Regions from separate parts of the Streptosporangium sp. NPDC023963 genome, predicted to be linked through region 1. Evidence: riboswitches for the same ligand, from Rfam matches in the RefSeq annotation. Region 1 holds a riboswitch; each other region holds the start of a gene.
The links. A riboswitch is a leader RNA that binds a small molecule or an ion and turns the genes downstream of it on or off. The one in region 1 is predicted to bind cyclic di-AMP.

Region 1 (7,473 bases):
CATCGATCAGAGCCTTTCAGCGGGGGCAGGCGACAGGCCCGGCCGCGGGATAACCGCAGCCGGGCCGATGCGGGTCGGTACGGGGATCAGCCCGCTGCCTTGACGCCGGCCTCGAGGAACTTGGTCCAGGCCTGGTCGTAGGGGACCGAGCCCTGGTCCATGCCCTCGAGCACCTTCTCCACCGAGGTCTTGACCTGGGCGTGCTTCTCGCCGAGGAAGACGGGCAGCAGGTCCTTGACCGAGGCGCCGAAGATCTGGCCGGTCGGCGCGTCGTTGAAGAACGCGTTCTTCAGGTCGGCGACCGCCGGGTCCTGCTGCGCGGGGATGGAGCTCGGGAAGGCCGCGGCCTCCTGGAAGGCCATGACGTGGCCCTCCTTGCCGGTGAGGTAGTTCAGGACCTCGGCGGCCTCCTTGGGGTGCTTGCTCTGCTTGGGGATGGCCAGGTACGAGCCGCCCCAGTTGCCGGCGCCGCCGGGCACGGACGCGACGTCCCACTTGCCCTTGTTGCCGTCACCGGCCGCACCGGAGACCACGCCGAGCATCCAGGCCGGGCAGCCCATGGTCGCGAAGGCGCCCTTCTTGATCGCGGCGTTCCACGGCGGGCTGAACGAGGCGAGCTTGGCGGTCAGGCCCGCCTCGCTGAAGGCCTTCACCGTGTCGAAGGAGGTCTTGATGGCCGGGTTCGTCTCGATGACGAGCTTGTTCTCCTTGTCGAAGTAGGCGATGTTGCCGTTCTTCGGCGCCTCCTGCGACAGGATCACGTTGTAGAGCGTGTTCGGGCCGTCAATGAACTTGGGATCGGTCTTGCCGGGGTTGGCGGCCTTGAACTTCTCGCCGATCGCCTTGAAAGCGTTCCAGTCCGGCCAGAGCTTGCCGACCTCCTCGCGGTCGGTGGGCAGGCCCGCCTTCTCGAACAGGTCCTTGCGGTAGCACATGGTCATGCCGCCGATGTCGGTGCCCAGGGCGAAGAGCTTGTTGTCGGCGTTGATGCCGTTGTCCCACTTCGCCGCGGGGAAGTCGGCCTTGCGGCTGTCCAGCCCGTACTCGGCCAGGTCGGTGAAGAACTGCGGGCGGGCCTTCATGAGGCCCATCGCGCCCTCGTCCAGGGCGATGATGTCGGCCGCGCCGCTGCCCGCCTGCAGGCGCTGGAGCAGCTGCGGGAGGTAGACGTCCTCGAAACGGTCGGTCAGGTTCTGGTACTTGACCTGGATGTTCGGGTTCGCCGCGTTCCACTTCTCCACGGCCTTGTCGTAGCCGAAGTTCTCGCCGCCGCCGAAGGTGTGCACGGTGATGGTCACCGGCTCGGCCGGAGCGGCGGAACCGGTGCCGGCTGCGGGCGCGGGCGGCTCGCTGGAACTGCACGACGTGATGGCCAGGGCGGTGGCCGCCATGACCGCGACGGCGGCCAGCTTGCCGTGCCGCTTGTTGTTCAACATTACGGACCCCTCTCAGGTGGTCGCCCGAATCATTGGGAGGCGACATCGCGGGCCGGTCCCCGACAAACGCGGTCCTCGCGACGAGGTCGTTCCTCAATGTGCTTTGGGAGCGCTCCCACGAAGAGTGGACGATAGGCAACCAGGACGTCAATATGCCGAAACTCAACCGTTACATCCGGCTGTTTTAGGCAGGACTATCGGTATCGAAGGTGCACAAACGCCTCATCAGGGTGATTGGGAGCGCTCCCATCTCACGGACATACAGTCGGGGCATTTCGTGTCCGTGCGGGACGGTGGCCGCCGCGGGCGCCCTCGGCGGTGGCGGCGGAAGGCTGTCAAGGGGGTGTCAGGGCAAGCGCGGGGAACGCGGGGAACGCGGGGAAGAGGCGCGAGCGCGGGTGCCGCCACCGCCGGGGCGGGCGTGGGGGAGGGGTGCGAGAGGGGGACCGCCGGGGCGGGCGTGGGGGAGGGACGCGAGAGGGGGGCCGCCGGGGCGGGCGTGGGGGAGGGGCGCTGCGGCGAGCGTCGCCGGGATGGGGATGGGGAGGACGCGGAAAGCTCCCGGGGGCGCCGCTCGTTCGAGCGGCGCCCCCGGGAGCGGGGGATCGGGCGGCCGTTCACCGGCGGGGGGCCGGGACGCCCGCGCCGCGGGGGACGGCGGGCGCGGGCGGCGGGTGCGGGGTCAGCTGGAGTAGACGGGGTAGCCGTAGCCGACGACCTGGGAGACGGGCCGGACGCGCTGTTCGACGTCGCCGTTGCCGGTGTTGCCCTCGATCGTGGTGATCGTGCCGTCTCCGTTGTCCTTCTTCACGAAGCCGACGTGGTCGATGCCGTCGATGCTCTTGCCGCCGTCCCAGTCGAAGTAGACGACGGCGCCGGGGGTGGGGATGGTGCCCCAGTGGCCGTTGTCCTTGAACCACTCGGCGTGGGCTACGGTGTAGGCGTCCCAGCCCATGGTGGGGCGGATGCCGGCCATCTCGCCGACCCAGGAGACGAACATCGCGCACCAGGGGGCGTTGGCGTAGTCGTACACGGTGTTGCCGCCGTCGCGGGCGAGGGTCTCCTTGGCGCGAGGGCTCGACATGTACCAGGAGTGGAACTTGGTCCCGCCGCCCTGGGAGTTCTCGCGGATGCCGATCTGCTTGGAGGCGATGTCCAGGACCTTCGCCGCGGAGACCTTGGGCAGCCTCTCGGCCACGATCTGGAGCGGGGTCTTGGCGGCCTTGGAATCCTGTGCCTTGGTGTCGACGGGGGGTGCGTTCACGACGCCGTGGCCGTCGGCCAGGGCGACGCCGGTGGTGCCGGTCGTCAGGGCGATACAGGCACCCAGGACGGCGCATGCCGCGCGGGGGGTGGAGATGAGGCGATGCTTAGCCATACGGGGGTTCGACTCCTTGCTTCGCTTCCATTCCGCCTACCGGGTTAGCTGACGGGTTCGGGCTGGGAAGTGCCCTACGGCGCACGAGTGCGCTGATTCACCCCAGGAACGTGGTTCCCCGGTTCCGCAGACCTCGCGGATTCGGCGGCCGCGCCCACCAGCGGCGGAAGGTCTCCGCCAGGTGGGACACAGTCGGGCAATGTGACGGCAATGCACAGACCTGGATAGACCTAGGCAATTGCCATGAATAGGACGAAGGTACGCCAGGGGGACAGACGATTACAAGTAGGACATATTGCCCTGGCTTGGGAATACGTCCGAACCGGGCCGGTGTCGCGGGGTGCCGTCCGGCCCGGGGGGCGGGGTGGGACCGTGCCGGCCGCGCCCCTTCCCGGCGGGCGGGAGGGCGCCTCGCCGAGGCCGGGATCCCCTGTCCTCGCGGCGATCCCGGGTTTCCGGACCCGCCTGCGAGCCGCCGGCCGGGAGGTGCTGTGACGTGCGGGCGAGCCCCCTGGTCCGAGGTGGCGTGCTCTCGGATTATCGAACAGGCATTCGATGGTAAAAAGTATTCGGATGGTAGGGGTTCTCCCATGGGGGTCAGGGCGGGGCGCGCGGGATCCGGCGGCCGCTTGCCCGTGCCTGACGGGGTTTCCGCAGCTCAGGGCGGTGGGGATGGGCGCGATCGGGCCGTCGGCGGGACTGGCCGCCCGAAGGGTAAAGAAACGTGCTCCCGGAGGGGCCCGACGCCCGCGAAGGTAAAGGCGGGAGGTAAAGGAACCCGCTTTCCAGGAGGCCTCGTCGTCCGCGAAGGTAAAGGCGCGCGGCGCAGGGGAGCGCGTTCCGGGAAGGTGTCCGCTCAGGTCGCGGGGCCGGACCACGCGCGAAACAGCGGAAGCAGGAAGCGGTCGACCGTCTCCTCGACGAACTCCCGGTCCAGCGGCTTTCCGGTGAAGAACAGCCGGTACCACACCAGCGCCTCGGTGACCTTCCTGAGCTCCGCCGCGTCCACCGGCCCCGGAAGCTCGCCGCGCTCCCTGGCGCGGTCGAGCAGCGGGGTGGTGCCCGTGATGTCGGCGCGGGGCACGTTGTCGCGCAGGGCGGCGGCCAGGTCGGGGGAGGTGAGGAGCGCGGGGAACAGGCCGAAGATCATCGAGTGTCTCCGTTCCAGGATCCGGCAGAACCCGTCCACGACCTCGATCAGATCCCCGCGCATCGTCCCGGTGTCGGGCGGCGGCGCGACCTCGATCTCAAGGTGGTTGCAGATCAGGTCCACGACCAGCGCCTCCTTGTCCTGCCAGCGACGGTAGATCGTGGCCTTGCTGGCGCTGGCCCGCCTGGCGATCTGGTCGACGGACATCCGGTCGTATCCGACCTCGGACAGCAGGCCCGAAGTCGCGTCGAGGATCGCCCGTTCCCGCGCGGGATCGAGACGCAAGGTGCCTCCGGTGGTTCACGAGTGCTGCCTGATCTCCCAGAATCGTACGCCGGTCAGCTCCTCCGACCTCTCCCAGAGCCTCGCCGCCACGGCCGCGTCCAGCGCCCTCGGCGAGGGGCGCAGCACCTTCGGCCCCGGCCCGACGTACTGCCCGCCCCTCGCCTCGGGGGAGGTCGCCGCGTACAGGGACGGCAGGGCGCCCTTGGCGGGCGGCTGCAGCGCCAGGCGCAGCAGGGCGTTGAGGGGGCGGGAGAGGGCGCCGGCCTTCATGATGCCGGTGGCCGTCATGCCCGGATGGGTCGCCAGGCTCAGCAGGGCCGTCCCCGAGGCGTCGGCGCGGCGCTGCAACTCCAGGGCGAACAGCAGGTTGGCCAGCTTGGAACGGCCGTAGGCGGAGAACCTGCCGTACCGGCGGTCGAGAGCCAGGTCGTCGAAGTCGATCGCGCCGACGGCGTGGGCGTCGCTGGAGACCGTGACCACCCGGGCGGCGGGGGCGGCCAGCAGGCGTGGCATGAGCAGCCCGGTCAGCGCGAAGTGCCCCAGGTGGTTGACGCCGAGCTGGGTCTCGAAACCGTCGGCGGTGGTCCGCCGGGGCATCGGCCCCACCCCGGCGTTGTTGACCAGCAGGTCGAGCGGCCCGTCGACCGTCTCGGCGAACGCGCGCACCGAGCCGAGGTCGGCCAGGTCGAGCGCCCTCACCTCCGCGGCCGCCCCCGGCACCGCCGCCCTGACCGCGTCGAGCGCGGCCCGGCCCCTGTCCGCGTCGCGCGCGGTCAGGACGACCCGGGCGCCGTGCCTGGCCAGCTCGAGCGCCGTCGGCACGCCGATGCCGCCGCTCGCCCCGGTGACCACCGCGACGGAGCCGGTCAGGTCGGGGATCTCGTCAGCTGTCCACATCGCTCGCTCCTCTTCCGGATTGACGGATCTTCCGAATCGAAGGACGGATCCGTACCGGACCACGAAGTGTACGAAACCGTTCCGTACACCACGGTAAAGGCCGGAAAGATCACCCACAAGCACGCGTGGTCGGCTGTTCATCCGCAGTTCCCGGGCGCTTAAGGACACCGGGTTAGGTTGTGGCAGTCGTGAACGGGTCATCGCCCGGCGTGGAGGACGGCCGAGACCACGCGCGGGAACAGGGTTCGGCCGTTGCCTGGGTGGAGTCCCCGCTGCAGATGCTCTGCGCGGTGGAGGCCCATCATGCCGGGCTGCTCGGTGCCCGCAGCCATCTCGTGCCCAGGGCGAAACTCCGCCCGCTGGCCGTGACGGGCCGCGAGCTGGGCCGTCTCGCCCTGCCCAGCGGGCTGGAGCTCACCGCGGCCAGGCCGGACATGCCCCGGCCGCGCCGGGGCGAGACCTGGGTGGTGGGCGACGCCTTCTCCGGCAAGGTCCAGTTCCGCTGGCTCACCGCGCTCCCGGGCCGGATCGTGATCGTCGACGACGGGCTCGCCACCATCCGGCTCCTGGAACTGCTCACCGGCAGGATGGGAACGCCCCTGCTGAGGGCCAGGGGGAAGGCCGGAAGGCTCAGGACCGCCCTCGGCGCGGCGGCCGGGCTCAGGCTGCGCGCCGCCGCCCGCTCGGGGCGGCTGTCGATCTTCACCGCGCTGCCCGTGCCCCCCGACCTGGCGAAGGCCGTACGCGCCGGGGGAGCCGAGCTGGTCACCCACGACTTCGCCTGGCTGCGCTCCCAGCCGCTGCGCGCGCCCCGTCCCGAGGAGCGCACCGTCGTCCTCGGCACCTCGCTGGTCCGCAACGGCCTGATCCACCGCGACCGCTACTTCAGCTGGCTGGCCGGGCTCGGCTCGGACGGTCCGGTGGCCTACTTCCCGCACCGCCGCGAGGATCCCGACGACCTCGCCCGGGTCGGGGAGCAGCCGGGGATCACCGTCTACGACGGCGGGACCCCCGCAGAGATGACCCTGCGCGGGCTCGCCGCCGAGCAGCGGGTGCTGAGCCTGCCGTCCACCGCGGTCACCTCCCTGCGGGTGCTGCTCTCGGCCCGGGGCGTCGCCGTGGAGACGGTGGACGTCCCCGACGAGTGGTGGACGGCCGAGGCGGTTCCCTCCCTCCGCTCCCACCTGTCGAGGTTCGCCCATCACGACACGGGAGTCACCGGGCCATGACCCCGCGGCCGGCGCCCGGCGGGCCCGCCGCTCGCGGGACGCGCGCCGCACTTCTCTCCACACGAAACCGTACGAAAACCGCGCGAAACCGGGGATTCCCCGCCGGAGGTTCTCCTTGAAGGTCCTGGCCGTGGCCGACTCCGACTCCTACCTGAAGTGGGCGGCCTGCCTGCTGAGGGACCTGCCCTCGGGCTGCGAGACGGAGCTGGCGGTCATCCGCACCCCCATCACCCCGTCGCCGGCGCAGATCCAGGCAGCCGTCGCCGGCTCGGCGGCCGACCCGCCCGTGCTGTCGGCCCGCGCGCTGCGCAGGACCGCGGAGCGTCTGCGGCCCGACGTGGTGCTCGTGGCCTGCACGGGGCCCGTGGTGGACGTGCTGGTCGGCGAGGTGCTGGCCGGGCTGCGGCCCCGGCCGGTGTTCGTCTCGGGATTGCCGGGCATCTCCGTCCCGGCCACCGAGAAGGCGTGGCTGTTCCGCAGCGGGTGCGACCTGTTCGTGCTGCACAGTGGCCGGGAGGTCGAGGAGTTCTCCGAGATCGGCCGCAGGCTGGGCGGAGGCGGCCAGGTCGGGCTGGCCCGGCTGCCGTTCCTGCGCGACGGCGTGGACGTCCCCGCCACCGGGCCGCGCGACCGGGTGGTGTTCGCCACCCAGGCCAAGGTGCCCAGGCGCAGGGAGGAGCGCGAGCGCGTCCTGCTCGCCCTGGCCGAGCTGGCCGGGAGGCGGCCGGACCTCGACGTCGTCGTCAAGCTCCGCGCCCTGGACACCGAGCGCCAGACCCACAACGAGCGCCACCACTACCAGCGCCTGTGGCAGTCGCTCGCCGAGGAGGGCCGGGTGCACGCCGGGGCCGTGCGCTTCGCGGTGGGGCCCATGCACGAGCACCTGGCCCACGCGGCGGGGTTCGTCACCGTCAGCTCGACCGCCGCGCTGGAGGCGATCGCCCAGAAGGTGCCGCTCCTGGTGCTGTCGGACTTCGGGGTGGGCGCCGAGATGATCAATCTGGTCTTCGAGGACAGCGGCCTGCTCGGCACCCTCGACGACCTCTCCGCCGGTCGCTTCCTGGACCCGGACGACGCCTGGTGCAAGGTCAACTACTT
Region 2 (7,473 bases), on a different contig from region 1:
GCCAAGATCTGCGACATCGCCACCTGCCGGTAGCGAGACCTGGCGGGGTCCGGGGCGGACGGCCCCCCGTGGCCGGGGCGCCGCCGGTCGTGAGACGGGCGCCGCCGGTCGCGGGTAAGTCGCGGGTAAAGGGGTTCACCTGAGATTAAGGAGCAAACCCGGCAAAAAGGTGAGTCAATCATTACTTCTTCTGTACTATTCGCCGCAGGTCTGGTGCAGTCGGGAGGCGTTGACGTGGCCGTGGCGGGTTTGCCGGTTGGACTGATTCGGATACCGGTGGCGGCCGGGCTCGCTCTCGCGTTGCTGACGCTGCCGGTGGGCGGAGCGGCCGCCGATCCGAGGCCGACGGCCGCCCAGGCCAAGAAGAAGCTGGAGAAGCTCAACGAGCAGGCCGACCAGGTCGTCGAGAAGTACAACCAGGCCTCGGAGAAGTGGAAGCGGGCCAGGAAGAAGTACAACACGCTCAACGATGACCTGACCCGCCAGAACGAGCAGGTGGCCGGGCTGCGCAAGGAGCTCGTCACGATGGCCGTCAGCACCTACCAGGTCGGCGTGGTCAACGGCTGGGAAGGCATGATCTACCAGACCGACCCCGGCGCCCTGCTGAGCGGTCTGGCCGCCGCCGACCAGATGTCCACCTCCCGCGCCCAGTCCCTGAACGCCTTCGACGAGGCCACCAAGGTGCTGCGGACCAGCCGGGACCAGGCCAAGAAGGCGCTGGCCGAGGCCGACGAGACGCGTGACGAGCTGGCCAGGGAGAAGGCCAAGGCCGACAAGATGGTCAAGGCCCAGACGAAGATCCTGCGCGAGCTCAACGCCTTCAGGACGGGTAACCCCGAGAGCGCCGGGATCCAGTACAACGGCTCCGCCTCGGGCAACGCCCGCGCCGCCCTGCAGTTCGCCTTCGCCCAGGTCGGCAAGCCCTACCAGTACGGCGGCACGGGCCCGCGCGGCTGGGACTGCTCCGGCCTGGTCCAGAGCGCCTGGCGCAGCGGGGGAGTCAGCCTCCCCCGCACGACCTGGGAGCAGTGGAGCTGGGGCGCGAGCCGCAAGGTCTCGCTGAGCGAGCTCCAGCCGGGCGACCTCATCTTCAGCGAGGGTCTCGGCCACGTCAGCATGTACGCGGGCAACGGCCAGATCGTGCACGCCCCGCAGACCGGCGACGTCGTCAAGGTCGTCCCGCTGTCCGCCTACGGCCGCCGCATCGTCGGAGCCGTCCGCCCCTGACCGGGCCGGGCCGCGCTCCCGCCGGGGACGTCCCGGCCCCGTCTCGCGCCTGACGGGACGCCGGGAAACCGGATGTGCCGGCCCCGTCTCGCGCCTGACGAGACGCAGGGAAACCGGATGTGCCGGACGCGGCGGCACATCCGGCATCGGGACATGATCAAACCACGGACGCCCGAAGAGCGCGCGCCGGTCCCGAGCGCCTCGACTCCGACTCCGACGCCGTGCTCGGCCGTCGGCTCGACGGCGTGGCGGGCGATGCCGCGCTGGGTCACGCCCGCGCTGGGTCACGCCCGCGCTGGGTCACGCCCGCGCTGGGTCACGCCCGCGCTGGGTCACGCCCGCGCTGGGTCACGCCCGCGCTGGGCCACACCCGCGACGACTGTGCCGAGCGTCTGCGCACCGAGTACGGCACCTTCGGGCGGCTGCCCGGACCGATGCTCGACGCCGCCGGACTCGAGATCGTCGGGCGGACTTCCGGGAGCCGGTCCACGGCGCCTGCACGCGCGTCGGGCGCTGAGGTCACCCGGCCGGATCATGCGGGACCGCTCCATCGGCGGTGAGTGTGATGAAGATTACATAAATCGTGATTTGTTGGACTGGCGAGAAGGGTGTGACGAGAGTCATATCTCAATAGCATAAATAGCCATTAAGCAGGGGTAACAGGAAGATCAAGAGGGGTTGTCGATCTCCCAATTTGGCGAATGCTTTGCCGAAAGTTGGAGATCGGGGTAACTTCTGGCGTCGCGACGTGCAAGCCACGCCGTCGCGGCGAATGTCGGTCTTCGGGCCGGTGTCCCTATAGAAATCCAACCGGCCGCCGTGCCCCCACCCGGGGGCAGGGCTCATCACGGCGGCCCGCCGAATCTATGCAGCCAGGAGGCATGGAACCGGGGACCCAAAAGGCCCGATACAGCGTGGCCAGGGGTGAATCGGCGCGTTTTGCCGTAGGGCATCTTCCAAGCCCGAATCCGTCAGCTAACCCGGTAGGCATCAGTGGAAGTCCCAAGGAGAAATCCTGTCTACCACCCCGTACAACCCCCGTCTGTCGCGCCTTTTCCGCCTTTCCCTCGGCGGCATCGCCCTCACCCTGACCGCCTCAGCCGGAGCGGTCACCCTGGGGCCCACGGCGGCGCAGGCGGTGGACGGCCCCTCCGAGATACTGGTCAACAGCGCGGCCGGTGTCTCAGAGAAGGCCGAGAGCACCAACAAGACCGCCTCTCAGGCCGAGACCAAGGCTGAGACCAAGGTCAAGGCCAAGGGCAAGGCCAAAAAGAGCAGGGCGGCACTGCAGAGGATCCGGGCCGGTAAGGCGGTCTCGGCGGCCAAGAAGCAGATCGGCGATCCGTACCGGTGGGGAGCCTCCGGTCCCGGAGCGTTCGACTGCTCGGGGCTCGTCCGGTACGCCTGGCGGAAGGCGGGCGTGTCCCTTCCCAGGATCACGCACAGCCAGTACAGGTCGATCAGGAAAAAGGTCTCGTGGAGCAAGTTGCACCCCGGTGACCTGCTGTTCTTCAGTGGAAAGGGCCATGTCGGCATGTACGTCGGCAAGGGCAGGATGGTCCACTCGCCGAGCAGCGGCAAGACGGTCCGTATCGTGAGGCTGGCGGGCTATTACAGGTCCTCCTTCGCCGGAGCGGTACGGCCCGGGGCCTGAGCCCCGCACGGAGCCCAAGGTCCGCGCGTGAGCGCGGAGCCCGGGATCCACGCGTGAGCACGGAGCCCAGGTATGGAACCTGAGCCTGAGCCCGCGTCCGGGCACGCGCTCGAGCACATGCCCGAGCACGCGCCCGAGCACGGAAAAGCGGCCCCGGCCCTCCACCAGGAGGGCCGGGGCCGCTCCATGCCGGTCGAGTACCATCGGCTCGTATGTCCGTCCCGAAAGGGCGCCGCGCCGTGCTCGCCGGGATGCTGGCGCTGATGAGCGCCGGTCCGTTCGCCGGGACGGGACCTCTCCTGGCCGGAGCCGCGCCCCTCCCGCGCGCCCCCCGTCCCCCTGACCCGTACGGCGCCCGGACCCCTTCGCGCGTCCCGTACGCCTCCCGTAGCCCGCGCGATCCCCGCGACCTGTGGCCGGGCGCCGCGGTCACCGTCCGGGGCGAGTACTCCCTCGTGATCGGCCACGGCGTCCCGGCCGCCGTCCTGCGGGACCTGGCGGCCAGGGCCGACCGGGCCCGCGCGACGATCGCGGCGATCTGGGGGCCGGTCCCCGCGGTGGTCCTCTTCCCCGCCACCGACGCCGAGGCCGCGGCGCTCGCCGGGGCCGGGAGCACCCGCGGCCTGGCCGCGATGGCGACCGCGGACCGGGTGATCGTCCTGCCGTCGGGGTACGCCCGGCTCACCGCGACCGGCAGGGACGTGGTGATCACCCACGAGCTCGCCCACGTGGCCACCGGCGCGACGCGCGGCGGCCGGGTGCCGATGTGGCTGTCGGAGGGCTTCGCCGACTACGCGGGTTACCGCGACGCCGGGATCGCGGTGCGCACGGCCGCCGCCGAGCTGGCCGCCGAGGTGCGCTCGGGCGCCCTGCCCGCCCGGCTCCCCGGCCCGGCCGACTTCGCCCCCGGCGCGCCGAGGCTCGCGCAGGCGTACGAGGAGGCGTGGCTCGCCTGCCGGTTCGTCGCGGAGCGCTTCGGGGAGAAGGCCCTGGTGAGGCTCTACGGTAGCGATGTCGAGAGCACGCTGGGCCTGCCGGTGGCCGAGTTCACCCGAGCCTGGCGCGACTACCTCAGGGAGGAACTCACGTGACGCTGAGCACGACGGACACGCCCGCGGGCGTGCGGTCGGCGGGGTGGGCGCTGGCCGTCCTGGGGGTGGTCACGCTGGCGGTCGTGGCGTTCACCACGCCCTGGAGGGCGCTGCCCGAGGGGGCCCCGGCCGTCGTCCCCGATCCGGCCCGCGACTTCACCGCCGAGCAGATCGCCAGGGCCGGGACGTTCGACGCGCTGGTCAGCGTTCCCGGTTACCTGTCGCTCGGCCTGACGCTGGTCGTGGCGGGGGTGCTGGTCGCCACCCCGCTGGGCGCGCGGCTCGCCGGCCGGCTGCCGGGCCCCTGGTGGCTGCGGGCGCTCCTCGGCGTGCTGACGCTGTCGGTGGCCGTGGCGATCCTGCGCTGGCCCCTGGGGATGTGGTCGGAGAGCCACCTGCGCGACTTCGGGCTGTCCACCCAGGCCTGGCCGGCCTGGGCGGCCGACCGGGCCAAGAGCACCGGCATCGGCACCGCGCTGACCGCGATCATGGTGCTGGCGGTGATCGCCCTGGCGCGGCGCTACCGGCGCTGGTGGATCCCCGCCGCGGCCGGGGCGTTCGTCTTGACCGTGGTGGCCTCCTTCGCCTACCCGGTGCTCATCGAGCCGGTCTTCAACGACTTCAGGCCGCTGGAGGCCGGGCAACTCCGCGACGACCTGCTCGCCATGGCCGCCAGGGACGGCGTGCCGGTCGAGAACGTGCTCGTCGCCGACGCCTCCCGGCGGACCACCGCGCTCAACGCGTACGTCTCCGGATTCGGCGCGACCCGCAGGATCGTGGTCTACGACACGCTGCTCCGCGCGCCCGCCGGCGAGGTCGAGCTGGTGGTCGCCCACGAGCTGGGCCACGCCAAGGCGGGCGACGTGCTGTCGGGAACGCTCGTCGGCGGCCTGGGCGCGGCGTTCGGGGCGTGCCTTCTCTACGCGGTGACCTCCGCGGGGGGCGTACGGCGCAGGGCGGGGATCTCCTCCCTCGGCGACCCGAGGGCGGTGGGCCTGGTCATGGGGTTGCTGAGCCTGGCCACCGTCCTGTCGGGACCGGCCCAGAACCTGGTGAGCAGGCAGATCGAGGCTCGTGCGGACGTGCACGCGCTGGACCTGACCAGGGACCCGGCGACGTTCGTCGCCATGCAGAAAAGACTGGCGGCTACCAATATTTCGGATTTGTCGCCCGATCTAGTCGAATATGTACTTTATGCATCGCACCCCACGACGCCGCAGCGCATCGCCCTGGCGCGATCCTGGGCGAGGCTGAACGGCCTCCCCGAACCGTGAGCCGCACGCTGGTCGTCACGAACGACTTCCCGCCCCGCGCGGGGGGGATCCAGTCGTTCGTGTACGGTCTCATCGCCCGCCGCCCGCCCGGTTCCGTCGTCGTCTACGCCCCCCGGTGGGCCGGCAGCGCGGCCTTCGACCTGCGCCAGCCGTACCCCGTCGTGCGGCACCCGACCTCGCTGATGCTGCCCACGCCCGCCGTCGCCCGCCGGGCCGCCGGGCTGGTCGCCGAGTTCGGGTGCGACACCGTGGTCTTCGGGGCGGCGGCGCCGCTCGGGCTGCTCGCGCCCCGGATGCGCGAGGCCGGGGCCCGTCGCGTCGTCATGGTCACCCACGGCCACGAGGCGGGCTGGGCAGGGATCCCGATCGGCCGCCGGGTGCTCGCCAGGATCGGGGCGGATGCCGACGTGGTCACCTACCTGGGGGAGTACACCCGGCGGCGGCTGGCCAGGGTGATAGCGGCGGACAAACTGGTGCGCCTCGCGCCCGGCGTCGACACCGGGGTGTTCCATCCGGGGGCCGGTGGGGGGCGGGTGCGCGCGCGCCTCGGCCTGGGGGAGCGGCCGGTGGTGGTCTGCCTGTCCAGGCTGGTGCCGCGCAAGGGCCAGGACACGCTTCTGCGGGCCTGGCCCGGCGTGGTCGGGGACGTGCCCGGCGCGGTGCTCCTGATCGTCGGCGGGGGCCCGTACCGCAGGACCCTGGAGCGGCTGGCCCGGCCGATGGGCGGCTCGGTGAGGATCACCGGCCCGGTGCCGGAGGCGGAGCTGCCCGGCTACCTCGCCGCGGGTGACGTGTTCGCCATGCCGTGCCGCACCCGCCTGGGCGGGGTCGACGTGGAGGGACTCGGCATCGTCTACCTGGAGGCCTCCGCCAGCGGCCTGCCCGTGGTGGCCGGTTCCTCGGGCGGCGCCCCCGACGCCGTGCTGAACGGGGAGACCGGCCTGGTCGTCGACGGCACCCGCCCCGACGAGGTCGCGGCGGCCCTGGTCGGCCTGCTCAAGGATCCGGCCGGGGCGCGTGCGATGGGGGAGCGCGGGCGCGAGTGGGCGGCGCGCGAGTGGAACTGGGACCTCGCCGCCGCCCGCTTCTCCCGCCTCCTGGAGCCGGCGGAGACCCTCTAGCCGTACGACGGCCTTGTCCGCCGTGAAGACGCGTGAAGACGCGTGAAGACGCGTGAAGACGCGTGAAGACGCGTGAAGACGAAGAAGGCGGGGAGGTGCGGAGACCCGCGCGGGCTCCAGGGTGCCTGGAGCCCGCAGAGACCCCCTAGTTGTAGAGGGCTAGTTGTAGAGGGAGTCGACCTGCTTGGCGAAGTCGCGCATCACGATGTTGCGCTTGATCTTCAGGGTCGGGGTGAGGTGCCCGCTCTCCTCGCTGATGTCGATGTCGAGGATTGTGAACTTCTTGATCTGCTCGGCCTTGGAGACGAACCTGTTGGCGCCGTCCACCGCCTTCTGCACCTCGGCGACGATCGCCGGGTCGGAGCTGAGCTCGGTGAGGCCCGCCCCCGCCTTGCCGTTGGCGGCCTTCCACTGCTCCAGGGCCTCGACGTCGAGCGTGACGAGCGCCGCGACGAACGGCCTGTCGTCGCCGACCACCATCGCCTGGCTGATCAGCGGGTGGGCGCGGATGTGGTCCTCCATCGGGGCCGGGGCGACGTTCTTGCCCGCGGCGGTGACGATGATCTCCTTCTTGCGCCCGGTGATGCGGAGGTAGCCGTCCTTGTCGAGCTCGCCGATGTCGCCGGTGTGGAACCAGCCGTCCGCGTCGATCGCCTCGGCGGTGGCCTCGTCGTTGTTCCAGTAGCCCTGGAAGACGTGGCGGCCCTTGACGAGCACCTCGCCGTCCTCGCCGATGCCGATGGTGACGCCGGGGAACGGCTTGCCGACGGTGCCGATCTTGTTGGCCCCGGGCATGTTGACCGAGGACGGCGCGGAGGTCTCGGTGAGGCCCCAGCCCTCCAGGGTCTCGATGCCCACGCCGCGGAAGAAGTGGCCGAGCCGCTCGCCGAGGGCGGAACCGCCGGACACCGCCGTCGTCAGCCTGCCTCCGGTCGCGGCACGGATCTTGCCGTAGACCAGTTTGTCGAACAGGGCGTGCTTGAGCCGGAGGCCCAGTCCGGCGCCGCCCGCCGACTCCGCCCTGCTCCAGGCGACGGCGGTGTCGGCCGCGGCGTGGAAGATCTTCCCCTTGCCCTCGGCGGTCGCCTTCTGCTCGGCGCCGTTGT
Region 3 (7,473 bases), on a different contig from region 1:
AAGCCGACGCCCAGGCCGTCCAGGTGACGCGCGATGGCCAGCTTGTCGGCCACCGTGAGGTTGAGCCCCTCCTGCTGGGCACCGTCACGGAGAGTCGTGTCGTACACGTGGAAGCGATCGTCGGCCATGTCGTTCTCCTTCGCGGGTTCGATGATTCGCCGCGCGCTCATCCGGCTTCTGGAAACAAAAATGACCCCTCACGGACGTGAGAGGTCTGCGCGCTGGCGGTGTCCCTTTTCAGCCAGCGCGCCTGCCGATAATGAGCAGACCGTAGAACATGATGCTTCGGAGTCTGCCATACACCGACACCATCTGACACATCGATCTCAGGATCCGAGACTCGCGGCGTGTCCGCGCGACCCGGGCACAGGCCGGGCGGGACCCCGGGCACAGGCCGGGCGGGACCCCGGGCACAGGCCGGGTGAGACGCCGGGCACATGCCGGGTGAGACGCCGGGCACCGGCTCGCACCCGGGCCGGAACGGGCCGGACAGGACCCGGACACGACCTCGAATCACCCTCCGCCGCCGTCCGGCACCGGCGAGAATGGGCCCCATGAAGGCGACTTATCTCGACCCCACCGTGGGGCAGTATCTGCTCGCGCACACCACCCAGCCCGACGACGTCCTCGACGCGCTCGCGCTCGAGACCCGCGAGCTGACCGGCAACAACGCGTCGATGCAGATCTCCCCCGACCAGGGGCGCTTCCTCACCATGATCGCCCAGCTCGGCGGCGCCAGGAACGCGGTGGAGGTGGGCACCTTCACCGGCTACTCCTCCATCTGCCTGGCCCGCGGGCTCGCCCCGGGCGGCGGGCTCACCTGCTTCGACGTGAGCGAGGAGTGGACGGCGATCGCCCGGAGTTACTGGGACAAGGCACGGGTCGCCGACCGCGTCGAGCTGAGGATCGGCCCCGCGGCCGAGCGGCTGCGCGAGCTTCCCGAACACCCGGCCGTCGATCTGGCGTTCATCGACGCCGACAAGATCAACTATCCCGTCTACTACGAGATCCTCATGTCACGCCTGGCCCCCGGCGGGGTGATCCTCGTCGACAACACCCTGTGGAGCGGCCACGTCGCCGATCCCAGCAGGGACGACGAGACCGTCAGGCACATCCGCGAGTTCAACGACATGGTCAGCTCCGACGAGCGGGTCACCTCGATCATGCTCCCCATCGCCGACGGCCTCACCATGATTCGAAAGCACTGACGAGAACTTTCCCTGATCGCGGGCGCGCGGAAATCTTTTCCATTACTTTAAGTGATGTGACCAACACGTTGCGCCCACCCGCCTGGAGGGAAGGATGACCGCATGGGAATGCTCATGGAGAGATCGATCGCCTACCAGATCACAGACCGGGAAGAGCTCGAACGGCTCTACCTGGAACTCGTCGAACGATTTGAGAAGCATCGAATCGAGATCGTCAACGGTCGGATCGTGGTGAGGGAGATGCCCACGATCGCCCATGCCGATGTCGTTTACCACCTGATGGCGCAGCTCATACCTTTCTCGATGGAGAAAGGATGGCGCGTCTACCCGGAAGCCAAGCTCCTCCTGCAGATACAAGCGGATCGCTTCGAACCCGACCTCATCGTCGTTCCGCCGAATCCGCCCCTCTGGGATCCCAGCCACGTGTACGCCAACGCCACACTGCTGGTCGCCGAGGTCGTCTCCCCGAGCAGCGTTCACGACGACCACGTGGTCAAGCCCCGGGCCTGCGCGCTCGCGGGAGTTCCGCTCTACCTGGTCATCGACACCTTCGCGAACCGGTTCAGGTTGCTCAGCCGACCGGGTCCGGAGGGTTACGCCGACGAGGTCACCGAGTCGCTGGGCAAGCCTCTTGAGCTCCCCGCGCCCTGGAACCTCACGATCGACACCGGCAAGCTCATCGAGGGATAGATTCGCCCGCCGGGAGGCCGGGCCGGGTGGGAGACCGGGCCTCCCGCGCGGGACCGGCGGACACCTCTGCCGACCGGTCCCCGCGGATCTCCTTCGTACGGGACTAGCAGATCTTGTGGACCCAGCTGTGCGGGTCGGGACGGGATCCGTACTGGATGCCCACGAGCTCCTCGCGGATCTTCGAGGTGACGGGCCCCTGGGTGCCGTCGCCGACCGTCCAGGCGCGGTCGGCGCCCTTGACCGAGCCGACCGGGGTGACCACCGCGGCGGTGCCGCAGGCGAAGACCTCGGTGAGCTCGCCCGTCTCGCAGCCTCGCTGCCACTCCTCGACCGACAGGCGCCCCTCCTCGGCGTGGAGGCCGAGGTCGGAGGCGAAGGAGAGGATCGAGTCGCGGGTGATGCCGGGCAGGAGCGTTCCGGTGAGCGCCGGGGTGAGCAGGCGGTCGCCGTAGACGAAGAACAGGTTCATCCCGCCCATCTCCTCGACGTAGCGGTGCTCGCTCGCGTCGAGCCAGACCACCTGGTCACAGCCCTGCTCGACGGCCTGGCGCTGGGCCACGAAGGCCGCCGCGTAATTGCCGCCGCACTTGGCGAAGCCGGTGCCGCCGGGGGCCGCACGGGTGTACTCGGTGGAGAGCCAGACCGTGACGGCCTTGCCCCCGCCGAAGTAGGCCGCCGCCGGGGAGGCGATGACCATGTACTTGTAGGTCCTGGACGGGTAGTTGACTCCGAGCGCCGGCTGCGTCGCGATCATGAAGGGGCGCAGGTAGAGGCTGTGGCCCGGCGTGGTCGGAACCCACTCGCGGTCGGTCTGGACGAGCAGCTCCAGCGACTCGACGAACGCCTCCTCGGGCAGCTCGGGCATCGCCATCCGCGCCGCGGAGGTGTTGAAGCGCGCGGCGTTGGCCTCGGGCCGGAAGGTCACGATCGAGCCGTTCTCCTGGCGGTAGGCCTTGAGCCCCTCGAAAAGCTCCTGCGCGTAGTGGAAGACCGACGTCGCGGGGTCGAGGCTGAGCGGGCCGTACGGCATGAGCCTGGCGTCGTGCCAGCCCCGCCCCTCGGTGTAGTCGATCGAGATCATGTGGTCGGTGAAGACCTGACCGAACCCCGGGCTCGCCAGTACCTGCTCGCGCTCTGCCGCGGTGCGAGCGTGGTCGGAGAGCTGCACGTCGAAGCTGAGCTTCTGAGCGGTGGTCATCGCACGGATCCTTCTCTTGGTGTCTGGCTTACCCTTGGGTCCATTCTGCGTCGGACCGGGTAACGGGAAACTACTCCATCCATGCCGAAAACCGGCAGTGCTGGAGAAACAAAAACGCACCTGGCGGCTCGGGTGAGCCGCCAGGCGCGTCGGGGTCGAGGAGGGCGGCTTCCTCAGCCGGCTACTCGGGCGGTGATGTCGTCGCCGATCTCGCGGGTGGTCCGGCCCGCCTTGCCGGCCGGCCGCTCGGCCAGGTCGCCGGCGACGGCCTGCTCGACCCTGGCGGCCTCGGCGGCCAGGCCCAGGTGGTCGAGGAGCATGGCGACCGACAGGATCGTGGCGGTCGGGTCGGCCTTGCCCTGGCCCGCGATGTCGGGGGCGCTGCCGTGGACCGGCTCGAACATGCTCGGCGCGGTGCGGTCGGGGTTGACGTTGCCGCTGGCCGCCAGGCCGATGCCACCGGCGATCGCCGCGCCGATGTCGGTGAGGATGTCGCCGAAGAGGTTGTCGGTGACGATCACGTCGAAGCGCTCGGGCTGGCTGACGAAGAACATCGAGGCCGCGTCGACGTGGCAGTAGTCGGTCTGGACGTCGGGATACTCCAGGCCGACGCGGTCGAAGGTGCGGGCCCAGAGGTCGCCGGCGTAGGTGAGCACGTTGGTCTTGTGGACCAGCGTCAGCTTCCTGCGGGGGCGGCCCAGCGCCTTGTCGAAGGCGTAGCGCACGACGCGCTCGACGCCGTGGGCGGTGTTCAGCGACTCCTGGGTGGCGATCTCGTGCGGCGTGCCCCGGCGCATGACGCCGCCCGCCCCGGCGTACGGGCCCTCGGTGCCCTCGCGGACGACGACCATGTCGATGTCCTCGGGGCGGGCCCCGCCCAGCGGCGTCTCGACGCCGGGGAAGAGCTTGACCGGGCGGAGGTTCACGTAGTGGTCGAGCCGGAAGCGGAGCTTGAGCAGCAGGTCGCGCTCCAGGACGCCCGGGGGCACGCTGGGGTCGCCGACCGCGCCGAGCAGGATCGCGTCGTATCCGCGCAGCTCGTCGAGGACCGGGTCGGGCAGGGTCTCGCCGGTCTCGTGGTAGCGCTTGGCGCCGAGGTCGTAGGTGGTGGGCTCCACCTTCGTGCCGACCGCTTCGAGGACCTTCAGCCCCTCGGTGACGACCTCGACTCCGATTCCGTCCCCGGGGATGACCGCCAGGCGAATGTTACGCGAATCCATGCAGGCACCTTACCGGTCCGTCTCGGTGATCGAACACCGGTCTCATTCTCCGGACACATCCGCCCGGCGAGACGTTTGATCGTTTTGTCCGTCTTTGCTTGGTATTGACCGTTTCGTGAGGTTTCGTTATGGTCCTCCCAATCACGTCAATGCCTAATCCGTACGGGCCATCCCCTTACCGGGCCCGCACGGAGCCGGGGAACCACTCTTTACGGGATCTACCGGACACCGGGCGCCCCGCTCCTCCCCCGGAGCGCGTTCCCGGCCGTCATCAGGTGGATTCCTTGGGGCGAATCAGCGCGTTCTCGCGCCGTAGGGCGGCCTCCACGCCCGAGCCCGACAGCTCACCCGGCCGGCCTTATGGAAGGAATCACCCTGTCCGGCACAGTTCTCCCCCGCGTCCTGTCCATCTCCGCCTCCATGATCGTCGCCGGCGCCGCGGTGTGCGCGAGCTCGACCGCCGCCCTGGCCGCGTCCCCGCCCCCCGCCCCCGGGCCCGCCGCGCTCAACACCCCCGCGCTGAAGGACGCGCTGAAGGCCGCGGCCGTCAAGCCCGCCTGGCAGAAAGCCGTGAAGTGGGCCATGTCCAAGCGCGGAACGCCCTACGTCTGGGGCGGCACCGGCAACGGCGGCTTCGACTGCTCCGGCCTGGTGCTCCGCGCCTACGGCGCCGCCGGCATCAAGCTCCCCCGCGTCACCAACGACCAGTACGCCGCCTTCTCCAAGAAGATCGCCTGGAAGAATCTCAAGCCCGGTGACCTGGTCTTCTTCAGCGGTCTCGGCCACGTCGGCATGATCACAAAGCCCGGCTACATGGTTCACGCCCCGCAGACCGGCGACGTGGTCAAGGAGGAGAAACTCGACTCCTGGCGCCGCGACTCCTTCGCCGGCGCGGTGCGCCCCGACCCGCAGGGGGTTCAGCTGACCAAGCGGGTCGAGCTCGCGACCGAAACCGTACCCGGCGGATGAGACACGCCGGCGGATCACCGCCGGGAGGCCGTGGAGACCCCGGCGGCGGCGAGAACGGGTTCAGCGGGTGGGAGCACCGCCGTTGTCCCTGCGGTCCAGAGCGGTCTGGAGCGCGTCGATGGCCTCGTCCTCGGTCTCCTCGGGACGGTTCCAGGGATACATGTCGTACATGGCGAATCTCGTCTCGGTCGCATGCCTGCAAGGAAGGTGGTCGAGACTCCGGTCGGGACTCCGACCAGGCCTGATGTCGCGGGTCCGGATCACGGACCGGCGGCGGGGGGCTGGGAGCCGGCACGCGCCACGACACCGCGGCGAGTCGCCGGCCTGCCCCTGTCAGGCCTCGCCGCGGCAGGTAGGAATTACGAGAACCTGGCGCATTTCACTTCAGGCTACCTGGCCGCGGGAAAGCCGTCTCGCCCGGTGTACACACTTCTCACATGCTGAGACGAGAAGTGGCCGCCGTCCCGGTCTCCGGGGCGGCGGCCACATCGGCGGTACGGCTGGGTACGGCTAGTCGGCCAGGTCGACCGAGCGGCCGCTGTCGGCGCCGATCTCCGAGCCGATCTGGTCGATCACCTCGGCCGGGATGGCGGTGTCGACGGTGAGCGCGATGAGCGCCTTGCCGCCCTTGGCGTCGCGGGCCACCTGCATCGAGGCGATGTTGATCGAGTGGTCGCCGAGGATGCGGCCGACCACGCCGACGATGCCGGGGCGGTCGGTGTAGGTGAAGAACGACAGGTGGTCGGTCGGCTCGATCTCCATCTGGTAGCCGTTGACCTCGACGATCTTCGTGATCTGCCTCGGCCCGGACAGGGTGCCGGAGACCGAGACCGCGCGGCCGTCGGCGAGGACGCCCCGGACCGTCACGACGTTGCGCCAGTCGGGGCTGTCGGAGCTGGTGATCAGCTCGACCGACACGCCGCGGTCCTTGGCCAGCAGCGGGGCGTTGACGTAGGTGACCGAGTCCTCGACCACGTCGGTGAAGACGCCCTTGAGCGCGGCCAGCTCCAGCACGCGGACGTCGTGGGAGGCGATCTCGCCGCGCACCTCGACGTCGAGCTTGGTGGCGACCTCGCCCGCGAGGGCGGTGAACACCCGGCCGAGCTTCTCGGCCAGCGGCAGGCCCGGCTTGACGTCCTCGGCGACGGCGCCGCCCTGGACGTTGACCGCGTCCGGCACGAACTCCCCGGCGAGCGCGAGCTTCACGCTGCGCGCGACCTGGGTGCCGGCCTTCTCCTGGGCCTCGTGGGTGGAGGCGCCCAGGTGCGGGGTGACGACGACCTGGTCGAGCTCGAAGAGCGGGCTGTCGGTGACCGGCTCCTTCGGGAACACGTCGATGCCGGCGCCGGCGACGCGGCCCTCCTTGATCGCGGAGTAGAGGGCGTTCTCGTCGATGATGCCGCCGCGGGCGACGTTGATGAGGCGGACGTTCGGCTTGACCGTGTGGAGCTCCCTGTCGCCGATGAGGCCGATGGTCTCCTTGGACTTGGGCAGGTGCACCGTGATGAAGTCGGCCTCGCTCAGGGCCTCCTCCAGCGAGACCAGCCGGACGCCCATCTGCGCGGCGCGGGCCGGCTGCAGGTAGGGGTCGTAGGCGATCAGCTCGACGCCGAACGGCTGGAGTCGCTGAGCGACCAGCTGGCCGATCTTGCCGAGGCCGAGGATCGCGACGACCTTCTCGTCGAGCTCCACGCCGGTGTACTTCGAGCGCTTCCACTCGCCGCCCTTGAGCGCGGAGTGCGCCTGGGCGACGTTGCGGGCGGAGGCGAGGATCAGGGCGACGGTGTGCTCGGCGGCGCTGGTGATGTTGGAGGTGGGCGCGTTGACGACCATGACACCGGCCTTGGTGGCGGCCTCCACGTCGACGTTGTCCAGACCGACGCCCGCGCGGGCGACGACGCGGAGCCGGGGCGCGTTGGCGATCGCCTCGGCGTCGACCTGCGTGGCGCTGCGCACGATGAGCGCGTCCACGTCGGCGAGGGCGGGCAGGAACTGGGCACGGTCGGCGCCGTCGGTGTGGCGGACTTCGAAGTCCGCGCCCAGAACCGCGAGACCGGCCTCGGAAAGTTCCTCAGCGACCAGTACGACAGGCTTGTTCACAGGCTGGATCCTTACTAGACGGTGAGGGGTGCACGGACCTCACGTAGTCTATCGGCGCTTGTGAACGCGTTCACGAGTGTCCCGCGAT

Region 2: it holds a riboswitch for cyclic di-AMP, as region 1 does, so the genes downstream of both, AB0F88_RS02785 (C40 family peptidase) here and AB0F88_RS15395 (CHAP domain-containing protein) in region 1, are expected to answer to the same signal.
Region 3: it holds a riboswitch for cyclic di-AMP, as region 1 does, so the genes downstream of both, AB0F88_RS34095 (C40 family peptidase) here and AB0F88_RS15395 (CHAP domain-containing protein) in region 1, are expected to answer to the same signal.

What each region holds. Positions count from the first base shown of each region.
Region 1 covers NZ_JBEZZK010000004.1:199,577-207,049, reverse strand. Annotated here, with positions in the region: gene AB0F88_RS15405 (sugar ABC transporter permease) at 1-3, opposite strand, end outside; gene AB0F88_RS15400 (ABC transporter substrate-binding protein) at 87-1,436, opposite strand; gene AB0F88_RS15395 (CHAP domain-containing protein) at 2,119-2,814, opposite strand; cyclic di-AMP (ydaO/yuaA leader) riboswitch at 2,833-2,971, opposite strand; gene AB0F88_RS15390 (TetR/AcrR family transcriptional regulator) at 3,671-4,249, opposite strand; gene AB0F88_RS15385 (oxidoreductase) at 4,265-5,146, opposite strand; gene AB0F88_RS15380 (hypothetical protein) at 5,335-6,375, shown strand; gene AB0F88_RS15375 (DUF6716 putative glycosyltransferase) at 6,491-7,473, shown strand, end outside.
Region 2 covers NZ_JBEZZK010000001.1:664,617-672,089, reverse strand. Annotated here, with positions in the region: gene AB0F88_RS02795 (hypothetical protein) at 1-33, shown strand, start outside; gene AB0F88_RS02790 (NlpC/P60 family protein) at 277-1,227, shown strand; cyclic di-AMP (ydaO/yuaA leader) riboswitch at 2,074-2,232, shown strand; gene AB0F88_RS02785 (C40 family peptidase) at 2,366-2,881, shown strand; gene AB0F88_RS02780 (hypothetical protein) at 3,094-3,972, shown strand; gene AB0F88_RS02775 (M48 family metallopeptidase) at 3,969-5,246, shown strand; gene AB0F88_RS02770 (glycosyltransferase family 4 protein) at 5,243-6,367, shown strand; gene AB0F88_RS02765 (AMP-dependent synthetase/ligase) at 6,527-7,473, opposite strand, start outside.
Region 3 covers NZ_JBEZZK010000015.1:168,047-175,519, forward strand. Annotated here, with positions in the region: gene cimA (citramalate synthase) at 1-128, opposite strand, end outside; gene AB0F88_RS34075 (O-methyltransferase) at 555-1,208, shown strand; gene AB0F88_RS34080 (Uma2 family endonuclease) at 1,311-1,898, shown strand; gene AB0F88_RS34085 (branched-chain amino acid aminotransferase) at 2,002-3,096, opposite strand; gene AB0F88_RS34090 (3-isopropylmalate dehydrogenase) at 3,270-4,316, opposite strand; cyclic di-AMP (ydaO/yuaA leader) riboswitch at 4,457-4,689, shown strand; gene AB0F88_RS34095 (C40 family peptidase) at 4,677-5,285, shown strand; gene serA (phosphoglycerate dehydrogenase) at 5,796-7,385, opposite strand.